3 regions of the Variovorax sp. EBFNA2 genome follow, and region 1 is predicted to be linked to each of the others. Evidence: predicted binding sites of a transcription regulator. Region 1 holds the regulator's gene; each other region holds the start of a gene.

Evidence for each region. Region 1 encodes LexA, which represses DNA repair genes until DNA is damaged. Its sites were predicted from a motif close to ACTGTATNNNNATACAGT; they were not measured.
Region 2: a site for LexA is predicted at 1,662-1,679, ahead of RZE79_RS02245 (ATP-dependent helicase). Genes of this name have one in related genera too.
Region 3: a site for LexA is predicted at 1,570-1,587, ahead of imuA (translesion DNA synthesis-associated protein ImuA). Genes of this name have one in related genera too.

What each region holds. Positions count from the first base shown of each region.
Region 1 covers NZ_CP138496.1:3,089,422-3,092,693, reverse strand. The annotation lists gene adk (adenylate kinase) at 1-146, shown strand, start outside; gene RZE79_RS14455 (asparaginase) at 180-1,166, opposite strand; gene lexA (transcriptional repressor LexA) at 1,240-1,923, shown strand; gene RZE79_RS14445 (hypothetical protein) at 2,068-2,451, shown strand; gene RZE79_RS14440 (D-2-hydroxyacid dehydrogenase family protein) at 2,619-3,272, shown strand, end outside.
Region 2 covers NZ_CP138496.1:487,865-491,136, reverse strand. The annotation lists gene RZE79_RS02245 (ATP-dependent helicase) at 1-1,649, opposite strand, end outside; gene corA (magnesium/cobalt transporter CorA) at 1,875-2,861, shown strand; gene RZE79_RS02235 (YoaK family protein) at 2,918-3,272, shown strand, end outside.
Region 3 covers NZ_CP138496.1:2,698,788-2,702,059, reverse strand. The annotation lists gene RZE79_RS12585 (DNA polymerase Y family protein) at 1-780, opposite strand, end outside; gene imuA (translesion DNA synthesis-associated protein ImuA) at 749-1,555, opposite strand; gene RZE79_RS12575 (ABC transporter substrate-binding protein) at 1,667-2,797, shown strand; gene RZE79_RS12570 (aldo/keto reductase) at 2,851-3,272, shown strand, end outside.

The DNA.
Region 1 (3,272 bases):
ATAGCCAGCAGACCCGTCCGCTGGTCGAGTACTACTCGACCTGGGCCAAGGCCGATCCGGCCGCCGCGCCGAAGTACCGCGCCATCCAGGGCGTGGGCACGGTCGACGAGATCACGCAGCGCGCCCTGGCCGCACTGAACAGCTGATTTTCAGCAGCGGCTGCCCCGTCAGCCGCTCTCCTATCCGCCTTCCGACTCTGGCAGGGCGGCCACTCCCAAGAGTTCCAGCACCAGCGCGACCCGCGCCTTCACCGGCGTGAGTGCGCCTGCATCCCGCAGCCCGTCACCGGGTTTCGGCAGGATGCGTCCGTTCGCGCAGCGCGTGGCGCGCAGCACCGCGGCGCCGGCGGCTTGCGCCTTCAGCGCCGCGGCTTCCAGGGCGTGGTGCACCGTGCCGTTGCCGGTTGCTGCCACGACCAGCCCGCGCAAGGGTTCAACCGACGGAAGCAGGAGCGCCTCGACGATCGCACCGCTTGCGCCCGCGTGGCTCACGACGATCTCGACGCGGGGCCACGGTTTCGACACCGCCTCCAACCTTGAAGCGTCGAGCGACGCTCCCTGCGGCCACGCGCGAACACGCCGCACCTCGCCCTCTTCCACATAGCCGACCGGCCCCGCATCGCCCGACGCGAAGGCATCGAGGCGATAGGTGTGCACCTTCTGCACATCGAGGCCGCTGTGGATCGTGCCCGCGCACACCACTGTCACGCCCTGCGCGCCCCGTGTCGAAGCCACCACGAGCGCGTCGCGCACGTTCTGCGGACCATCCGGCGACAGGGCCGTTGCCGGACGCATCGCGCAGGTCAGCACGACGGGCTTGGCCGGCGCCAGCACGGCGTGCAGGAAGAAGGCGGTTTCCTCCAGCGTGTCGGTGCCGTGCGTGACCACGATGCCCGCCAAGTCAGGCTGCGCCAGCCAGTGTGCGCAGCGCGCGGCCAGTTGGCGCCAGGTGTCGGCGTCCATGTCCTTGCTGTCGAGCTGCGCCACCTGCTCCGCGACCAGCGTCACGTCGGCCGGCGCCTCGATGCCGCCCAGCAGGTCCGCCACACCCACCTGCCCCGCTGTATAGCCGATGTTGTCGCCGCTGGTGGCGGCCTTGCCGGCAATGGTGCCGCCGGTGCCCAGCACCACCACGCGGCGCGTCTCGGACAAAGAGGAATGAGTCATGGCTTGTCAACTTTTGAAAACTGGTTAAAAATACAGGTACTGGATATCTAGCCAGTGCCGCAAGGAAACCACTATGCAGTTCGCAGTGAAGCTTACCGCCCGCCAGCAGCAGATCCTGGACCTGATCCAGGCCGCCATCGCACGCACCGGTGCGCCGCCGACGCGCGCCGAAATCGCCAATGAGCTGGGCTTCAAGTCGGCCAATGCCGCCGAAGAGCACCTGCAGGCCCTGGCCCGCAAGGGTGTCATCGAACTCGTCAGCGGCACCTCGCGCGGCATCCGCCTCAAGGGCGATGCGCTGCGTTCGCTCCACGAAACGCGCCACCGCGAAGGCAACCAGTTCTCGCTCTCGCTGCCCGGCATGGCCCAGCTCGCGCTGCCGCTCATCGGTCGCGTGGCGGCGGGTTCGCCCATCCTTGCGCAAGAGCATGTCGACCAGACCTATTACGTCGAGAACACGCTGTTCCAGCGCCAGCCCGACTACCTGCTCAAGGTGCGCGGCATGTCGATGCGCGACGCCGGCATCATGGACGGCGACCTGCTCGCCGTGCAGGCCACCAAGGAAGCGCGCAACGGCCAGATCGTGGTGGCCCGTCTCGGCGAAGAAGTCACCGTGAAGCGCCTCAAGCGCAACAAGCAGGTGATCGAGCTGCACGCCGAGAACCCCGACTACCCGACCATCTTCGTCCAACCCGGCGAGCCCTTCGAAATCGAAGGCCTCGCGGTCGGCCTCATCCGCAACACCATGCTGATGTAGGTCCTGGGCTTGCTGCCCACACGCAGCAGCACCTCATCCGGCCGCGACAGGTGGCGGGCGTATGGCGCGAAGTCGCCATCACCCTGTTGCGGCCGATTCAAGAAATCCTGCCTGTGTTCAACCTCATACTTTTTTGGAGTTCACATGGGAATCGCCCTCCTTGCCATCGCCGACCTTTGGTCGCCCCTGCAATCGCTGGCCACCCGCTGGATGCCCGCCCGCCGCCCGTCACGCGGTGACAGCAGCGACGCTGCCGCTGGTTTGCGCTACGTGGCCATCCGCCCGGCCTGCACGGCACGCACCGCGGGCAGCCCTGCGCCAGCAACATCGCCATCCACTGCAGCCACACCCGCCCGCCCGCTGCGTGTGGTCCGCGTGGTCGACCGCCAAGGCACGCAGCGCGGCTGCGCCAACCGGGTCGTGATTTCCGGCCGCATGGCCGACGTGTGCGCCGAGCTCGAGCGGCTCGCGGCACTGGAAGCCGCGGAAACCGGGAGCGGCACGCACCGCCCCAGCCACCTGCACTGAGAAAGTGCGAACGAACCCGCTGTGCCTGCGCGACCTGCGCACACCCCATGAGCACGGCGGATTCACCGACAACGGCCTGAAACAAGCCTCCCGGGCGCCATCGGGCACCGGGTATCCAAACGTTCACACGTGCGACCTGCCAATGCTGCGAGGCACAATGGCATGCCATGAACATTGTGATCCTCGACGATTACCAGGACGCCGTGCGCAAGCTGCAGTGCGCCGCCAAACTGGACGCCTATGCCGCCAAGGTCTACACCAACACGGTCAAGGGCATCGGCCAACTGTCGGTTCGCCTCAAGGATGCGGACGTCATCGTGCTCATCCGCGAGCGCAGCCAGATATCCCGCCAACTGATCGAGAAGCTGCCCAAGCTCAAGCTGATTTCCCAGACCGGCCGCGTCGGCGGCCACATCGACGTCACGGCCTGCACCGAGCGCGGCGTGGCGGTGGCCGAAGGCTCGGGTTCGCCGCAGGCACCTGCCGAGCTCACCTGGGCGCTGATCATGGCGGCCATGCGTCGCCTGCCGCAGTACATCAGCAACCTCAAGCACGGGGCCTGGCAGCAGTCGGGCCTCAAGTCGGCCTCGATGCCGCCGAATTTCGGCATGGGCTCGGTGCTCAAGGGCAAGACGCTGTGCATCTGGGGCTACGGGCGCATCGGCCAGCTGGTGGCGCGCTACGGGCAGGCCTTCGGCATGCAGGTCGTGATCTGGGGCCGCGAGGCCAGCTGCGCCAAGGCGCGTTCCGACGGCTTCCAGGTGGCACAGAACCGCCACGAATTCTTTGCCGCGGCCGACGTGCTGTCGGTGCATCTGCGG
Region 2 (3,272 bases), 2.6 Mb from region 1:
GAGCCATAGCCGCCCGCCAGCCGCGCCAGCTGCTCGACGTCGGCGCGCCGCACGCCCGAGGTGTCTTCGTACAGCCGCTCCAGGTGCGGCTGGTACCACTGCATCGCGACCTCCACGTCGGCCGGCCACTTCAGCGACGGTTCGCGCAAGGCGGCATAGGCCTGGGCGAAGTCGGCCCACTGTTCACGCGCGGCGGACGGCGGCACGAAGTCGCGCACGGCCGCGGCCGGGTCGGCCGCCTGGTCCATCGCGTCGAGCAGGCGCGTGCCCGTGGCCGGGCCCACGCCGGGAATGAGCTGCGTGACGCGAAAGCCCGCCATGCGTCCGCGCGGGTTCTGTGCGAAACGCAGCACGGCGAGCAGGTCCTTCACGTGCGAGGCCTCGAGGAACTTGAGCCCGCCGAACTTCACGAACGGGATGTTGCGCCGCGCCAGCTCCAGTTCGAGCGCCGCGCTGTGCGACGAGGTGCGAAACAGCACCGCCTGCGACTTCAGCGCGAGCCCGCCCTCGCGGTGCGCCAGGACCTTGTCGGCCACCCAGCGCGCCTGCCCGGCCTCGTCGGGCACGAGCACCAGCACCGGCTTGCCGGCCGAGGGCTTGTCGGTCCACAGCGTCTTGGCGTGTCGCTCGGCGGCCTGCGCGATGACGCGGTTCGACACGTCGAGGATCGGCTGCGTCGAGCGGTAGTTGCGCTCCAGCGTGACGATGCGCGCCTCTTGCGAGAACTGCGAGGGAAAGTCGAGGATGTTGCGCACCGTGGCGCCGCGGAACGAGTAGATCGACTGCGCGTCGTCGCCCACCACCGTCACGCCGCGCCCGTCGGGCTTCATGGCCCGCAGGATCGCGGCCTGCAGCAGGTTGGTGTCCTGGTACTCGTCGACCAGCACATGGTCGAAGCGCGCGCCGACGTGCGCAGCCAGCGCGGGCTCGGCGACCATTTCGGCCCAGTAGAGCAGCAGGTCGTCGTAGTCGAGCACGTTCTGCTGCTGCTTGGCCTCGACGTAGGCGCCGAAGAGCGTCTTGAGCTGGGACTCCCACTCGGCGCACCAGGGAAAGCTGTCTTTCAGCACCTCGGCCAGCGGCGCGCGCGTGTTCACGCAACGCGAGTAGATCGACAGGCAGGTGCCCTTGCGCGGAAAACGGTTGACCGTGGACGACAGGCCCAACTCGTGCCGCACCAGCCCCATGAGGTCTTCGGCGTCGCCGCGGTCGTGGATGGTGAAGTTTTCGTCGAGCCCGATCTGCGCGGCGTACTCGCGCAGCAGCCGCGCGCCGATGCCGTGGAAGGTGCCGGCCCACGGCAGCGCGGGCGGGCGCTCCGACTTCAGGCCCAGCACGCGCGCCAGCACCTGGCCCGCGCGGCGCTCCATTTCCTGCGCGGCGCGGCGCGAGAAGGTGAGCAGCAGCAGCCGCTGCGGATCGACCCCGCCCGCGATCAGGTGCGCCACCCGGTGCGCCAGCGTGCTGGTCTTGCCCGAGCCCGCGCCGGCGATCACGAGCAGCGGCCGGTGGTCTTCGCCGAGCGCGGCGCCCACGCCGTGCTCGACCGCCGCGCGCTGGTCGTCGTTGAGCGCGGCGAGCGCCGCGGCCAGGCGCTCGGCTTGCGTCTTGGGTGCTGTGGAAACAATGGGGGGCGCAGCGGTCTGCATGGGCACGACTTTACTGTATGTCCGTCCAGTCCGAGTGCCTTGCCGCCCAATGGCCAATGACATAATCGCGCCTCGCTGCAACCGGAGACTCCCCATGGAAACCGCCCCGTCTCGGCAGCTTTCAACTCCCTTGCGACGCCGCGCATGATGTACTGACGCCGGGTCCGCGGGAATTGAAAGCGCCCCTCCCTCGCCCATCGTTCAGTCATTCCCGGGAGTGAGCCCATGCTCAATATCTTTACGCTCGCCAACGGCCGCCTCGTCCAGGAAGAGATCGAGTCGCTCGAAGAGCTCTCCAAGTTCCAGCCGATCTGGGTCGACCTCGAGTCGCCCACGCTCGAAGAAAAGCGCTGGATCAAGCAGTACTACGGCCTCTCCATTCCCGAAGACGCGATGGACGAGGACATCGAGGAATCCGCCCGCTTCTACGAGGAAGACAACGGCGAGCTGCACATCCGCTCCGACTTCCTGATCGACGACGACGAAGACCCGCGCACCGTGCGCGTCGCCTTCATCCTCAACCAGCACAACACCGACCTGCGCAGCCGCGGCGTGCTGTTCTCGATCCACGACGAAGACGTGCCCGTGTTCCGCCTGCTGCGCATGCGCGCACGCCGCGCACCGGGGCTGATCGAAGACGCGAAGGAAGTGATGCTCAAGCTCTTCGACGCCGACGCCGAATACTCGGCCGACACGCTGGAGAACATCTACGACGAGCTCGAAGTCGCCGGCAAGAAGGTGCTCTCGGGCAACGTCAGCGACGAGCTGGCCGGCGAGGTGCTGGGCGCCATCGCGCGGCAGGAAGACTTGAACGGCCGCATCCGCCGCAACGTGATGGACACACGCCGCGCCGTGAGCTTCATGATGCGCAGCAAGATGCTCAACGCCGAGCAATTTGAAGAAGCGCGCCAGATCCTGCGCGACATCGAATCGCTGGACAACCACACGGCCTTCCTCTTCGACAAGATCAACTTCCTGATGGATGCGACCGTCGGTTTCATCAACATCAACCAGAACAAGACCATCAAGATCTTCTCGGTGGCCAGCGTCGCGCTGCTGCCACCCACGTTGATCGCGAGCATCTACGGCATGAACTTCAAGTACATGCCCGAGCTCGACTGGCAGGTCGGCTACCCGTACGCGCTGGCGCTGATGGCAGCGAGCGCGCTGGTGCCGATGTGGTACTTCCGCCGGCGCGGCTGGCTCAAGTAACGCCGCGCATCGGGTGCTAGAGTGACTGCCGGCAGGCAGCTGCTTTGGAGAGCCCCGTGCGCAGACTTCGTTTCCTCACCAACCGCCACCGCGCGCCGTCGACGAACACCGCGCTCGGCCTGTTGCTGGCCTTCAATGCCGGCGCCGTCAATGCGGGCGGCTTCCTCGTGCTGCACATGTACACCTCGCACATGACCGGCTTCGCCTCGCAGCTGGCGGACGGCATGGTGCTGGGCAACCTCACGCTGCTGTTGAACGCGATGGGCGCGATCCTGGCGTTCGTGAGCGGCGCCGCGGTCTGCGCGGTGCTGGTGAACTGGGCACGCCAGCACCGGCTGCATGGCGTGTATGCGCTGCCGCTGCTGCTGGAGGCCGCGCTGATGTTCCCGTTCGGGCTCGCCGGCGCCATCA
Region 3 (3,272 bases), 390 kb from region 1:
CGCGAGTTTTTCGGACAGCAGGCGGCGCAGATGCGCCATGTCCTGCGTGGGCTCGGCCGTGCGCACGGCGAGCTGCTGGTGCGGCGGCAGGTTCACGCCGTTGAAGCGCTTGAGGTCGAGCGTCCACTGCAGCTCGAGCGCACGCGCGCCGCGCTGGCGGGCGCGCAGCCAGATCTGCAGCGCCGAGAGCAGGCGGTTGGCCGACCACATGAGTTCCGGCGCGGTCTCGGCGAGCGCGGGCAGTTCGAGCTTCTGCTCGAACACGTCGGGCAGCGTGAGCCAGTCGTGGCCCTCGGGACGCAGGCCCCAGGCCGTGTCGAGCGCTGTGCGCAGCTCGGTGCCGAAGCGCCGCGTGAGGCCGCCGCGCGGCAAGGCGGCCACCTCGCCCCAGGTGCGGCAACCGAGGCGCGCGAGCAGGTCGAGGTGCGGGCGGGCGGCGGTGAGCGTGTCGAGGGGCAGGCCGGCCGGCATGTCCTTGGGGCGGTCCTCGTTGCGCTCGAACAGGCGCAGCCGCGCGAGCGCGATCAGGCTCGTGGCGCCCTGCGCGCCGAGCATGCGCACGTCGGGCGCGGGATTGGCGGCGACCAGCTGGCGCATCAGCTGCAGACGGCCGCCCCACAAACGCTCGCAGGCCGAGACTTCGAGCATGAGCGCTTCGTCCTGCCAGGCCACGTGCGGTGTGTATTCCAGCGCCCACCAGCCCAGCGCCTCAGGCGGGGGCAGCTGCGGTGCGTCGGGCGCGTCGGCTTCAGGCGACCACCGCAATGCGATCCAGTGCATGGGGGCCTCCTTTCCACGCGTCGATGTGCACCACGGTCGCGGTCGTTGCCGAGTCGCCGACAGGCACGGTGCCCTGCTGTTGCAGCCGCAGCTTGCGGCGCAGCCGGGCGGCGGCCAGCAACGCGGCCATGCGCTCGTTGCGCGCCGGCAGCATCACCGGCGCGGCCAAAGGCGGACCGCGGCGCTTGAGGATGCGCAATTTGATCTGCGATGCATCGGCTTCGCAGCTTTCGACCTGCAGGCGAAGCCGCGCAGGCGACGCGCCCTGCGCCGCCGCTTCGGGCCGGCACACGAAGAGCAGCACCTCGTGCTGCGCGGCCGCGAGCTGCAGCCGCCGCAGTTCGCCCACGCGGGCTTGCGGCAGCCACGCGACAACGGCCGCGACCTCGGCGCAACGCAGCGCCTGCTCGCAGGCCCAGAGCCGCGCGGCGGGCGCGTCGCTCTTGACCCACATCAGCGCTTCCACCGGCAGGCCCTGCGCGGCGAGCGCAGCGCCGCAGGGTTCATAAGGGGCGCCGACCAGCACCACCGGCCCGCCGCGCGCCTGCACCGCCTGCGCCAGCGCGGGCAGCAGCAGCCGCCACACATGCGCTTCGGGCGCGCTTTGCAACAGCTCCGTCATCGCCCCGACCGGCCAGCCGCCGCCGGGCAGCTCGGCGTCGAGCGCGCCATGGCCGGTGGCCACGACCTGCGCGTCGGCCAGGCCGAGTTCGTCGGCATGCCAGACGCCGCGGCCGGCGGCGGTGGAAAAGGAGTCGAGGAAAGGGAGGCCCATGATTGCAACTGTTAACTGTATTTTTATACAGCATTTCCCAGGTCGCAACCAGAGAACGATTTACCTGCGAAGGCCAGCGCCTTAAGATCTGTTTGTTAACAATTTGTGACCATGATCCACAAAAAGATTCAATTGCTGGCTTCGGCCTTCGCCGCCCTCGCCTTCACGGTGGCTCCCGCCGCGCAGGCGCAGACCGCCAAGCCGCTGCTGATCGGCCAGACCTACGTGCAGACCGGCCCGCTCGCGTCGCTGTCGACCGAGCCGCTCGTGGGTATCCGCGCCATGTTCACCGCGCTGAACGCCAGCGGCGGCATCAACGGCCGGCCGGTCGAGCTGCGCCAGCTCGACGACGCCTACGACCCCGCCAAGGGCGCAGAGAACGTCAAGGCCTTCGCGCGCGACGGCGCCGTCGGCGTGCTGATGCCCATCGGCACCTCGTCGGCGGTCGGCGCGCTGAAGGCGGCCAACGAGCTAAAGATTCCCGTCGTCGGCCCGTACACGGGCGCGGGCCCGGTGGTGAAGTTCAGCGAATACGGCTTTCCGGTGCGCATCAGCTTCGACGAGGAATACAGCCGCATCGTGAACCACCTCTTCACGATCGGCCTGTCGCGCATCGCCTTCGCGCACAACGACAACCCCGGCGCGCGCTCGGCGATGGAGAGCACGCAGAAGTTCATTGCCGAACGCGGCGACAAGATGGTCGGCAGCGTGGCCATCAAGAACGACGGCTCCGATGCGGCCGAACGCGCCGCGGAGCTGGCCAGGCTCAAGCCCAAGGCCGTGGTGCTGTCGGCCACCAACGACGTGGCGGCCAAGTTCATCTCGGCCTACCGCGCAGCCGGCGGCGAGACGGCGTTCTATTCGTTCTCTTTCCTGAACGGGCAGAAGCTCTTCCAGGACATCAAGAAGGACGCGGCCGGCGTGGTCATCTCGCAGGTCGTGCCCTACCCCTGGAACAGCGCGATGCCCGTCATCGCCGAGTACCAGGCGGCGATGAAGAAGATCGGTGCGACCGAGTTCAGCTACGCGAGCCTGGAGGGCTACGTCACTGCCAAGGTCATGGTCGAAGGCCTGAAGCGCGCGGGCGCGAACCCCACGCCCGAGTCGCTGCAGAAGGGCCTGGAGTCGTTCAAGACGCTCGACCTCGGCGGCATCGCCGTGTCGTACCGGCCCGGCGAACACCGCGGGCTGACCTTCTCCGAGCTGTCGATGCTCAAGGCCGACGGGCGCTACCTGCGCTGAGGGCTTCCGCTCGCGGGCCTCGCGGGCGCAGAATTTCGTTCGTGACGACGCCCATGCCCACCACGAACGAGCCCCGCCTTCCTGCCCTGACACGCGCGCAGCTGCTGCGGCTCGGCGCGGCCCTGTGCGCGGGCGTCGTGCTCCCCTCCTTCGCCCAGCAGCAACCGAGCAGGCCCGCGATGCAGATGACCACCCGCCCCATTCCCTCCACGAAGGAAGCCCTGCCGGTCGTCGGCTGCGGCACCTGGATCGGCTTCGACCAGCGCTCCGGCACCGACGGGTACCAGCGCCTGCCCGGTGTGCTCGAGGCGCTCTTCGCTGCCGGCGGCACGGTGATCGACAGCTCGCCGATGTACGGCCGCTCCGAGGAAACCACCGGCGAACTGCTGGCCGCAGCGAAGCCACGCACCAGGCCCTTCCTCGCCACCAAGGTCTGGACCTCGGGCCGCGACGCCGGCATCGCGCAGATGGAGCA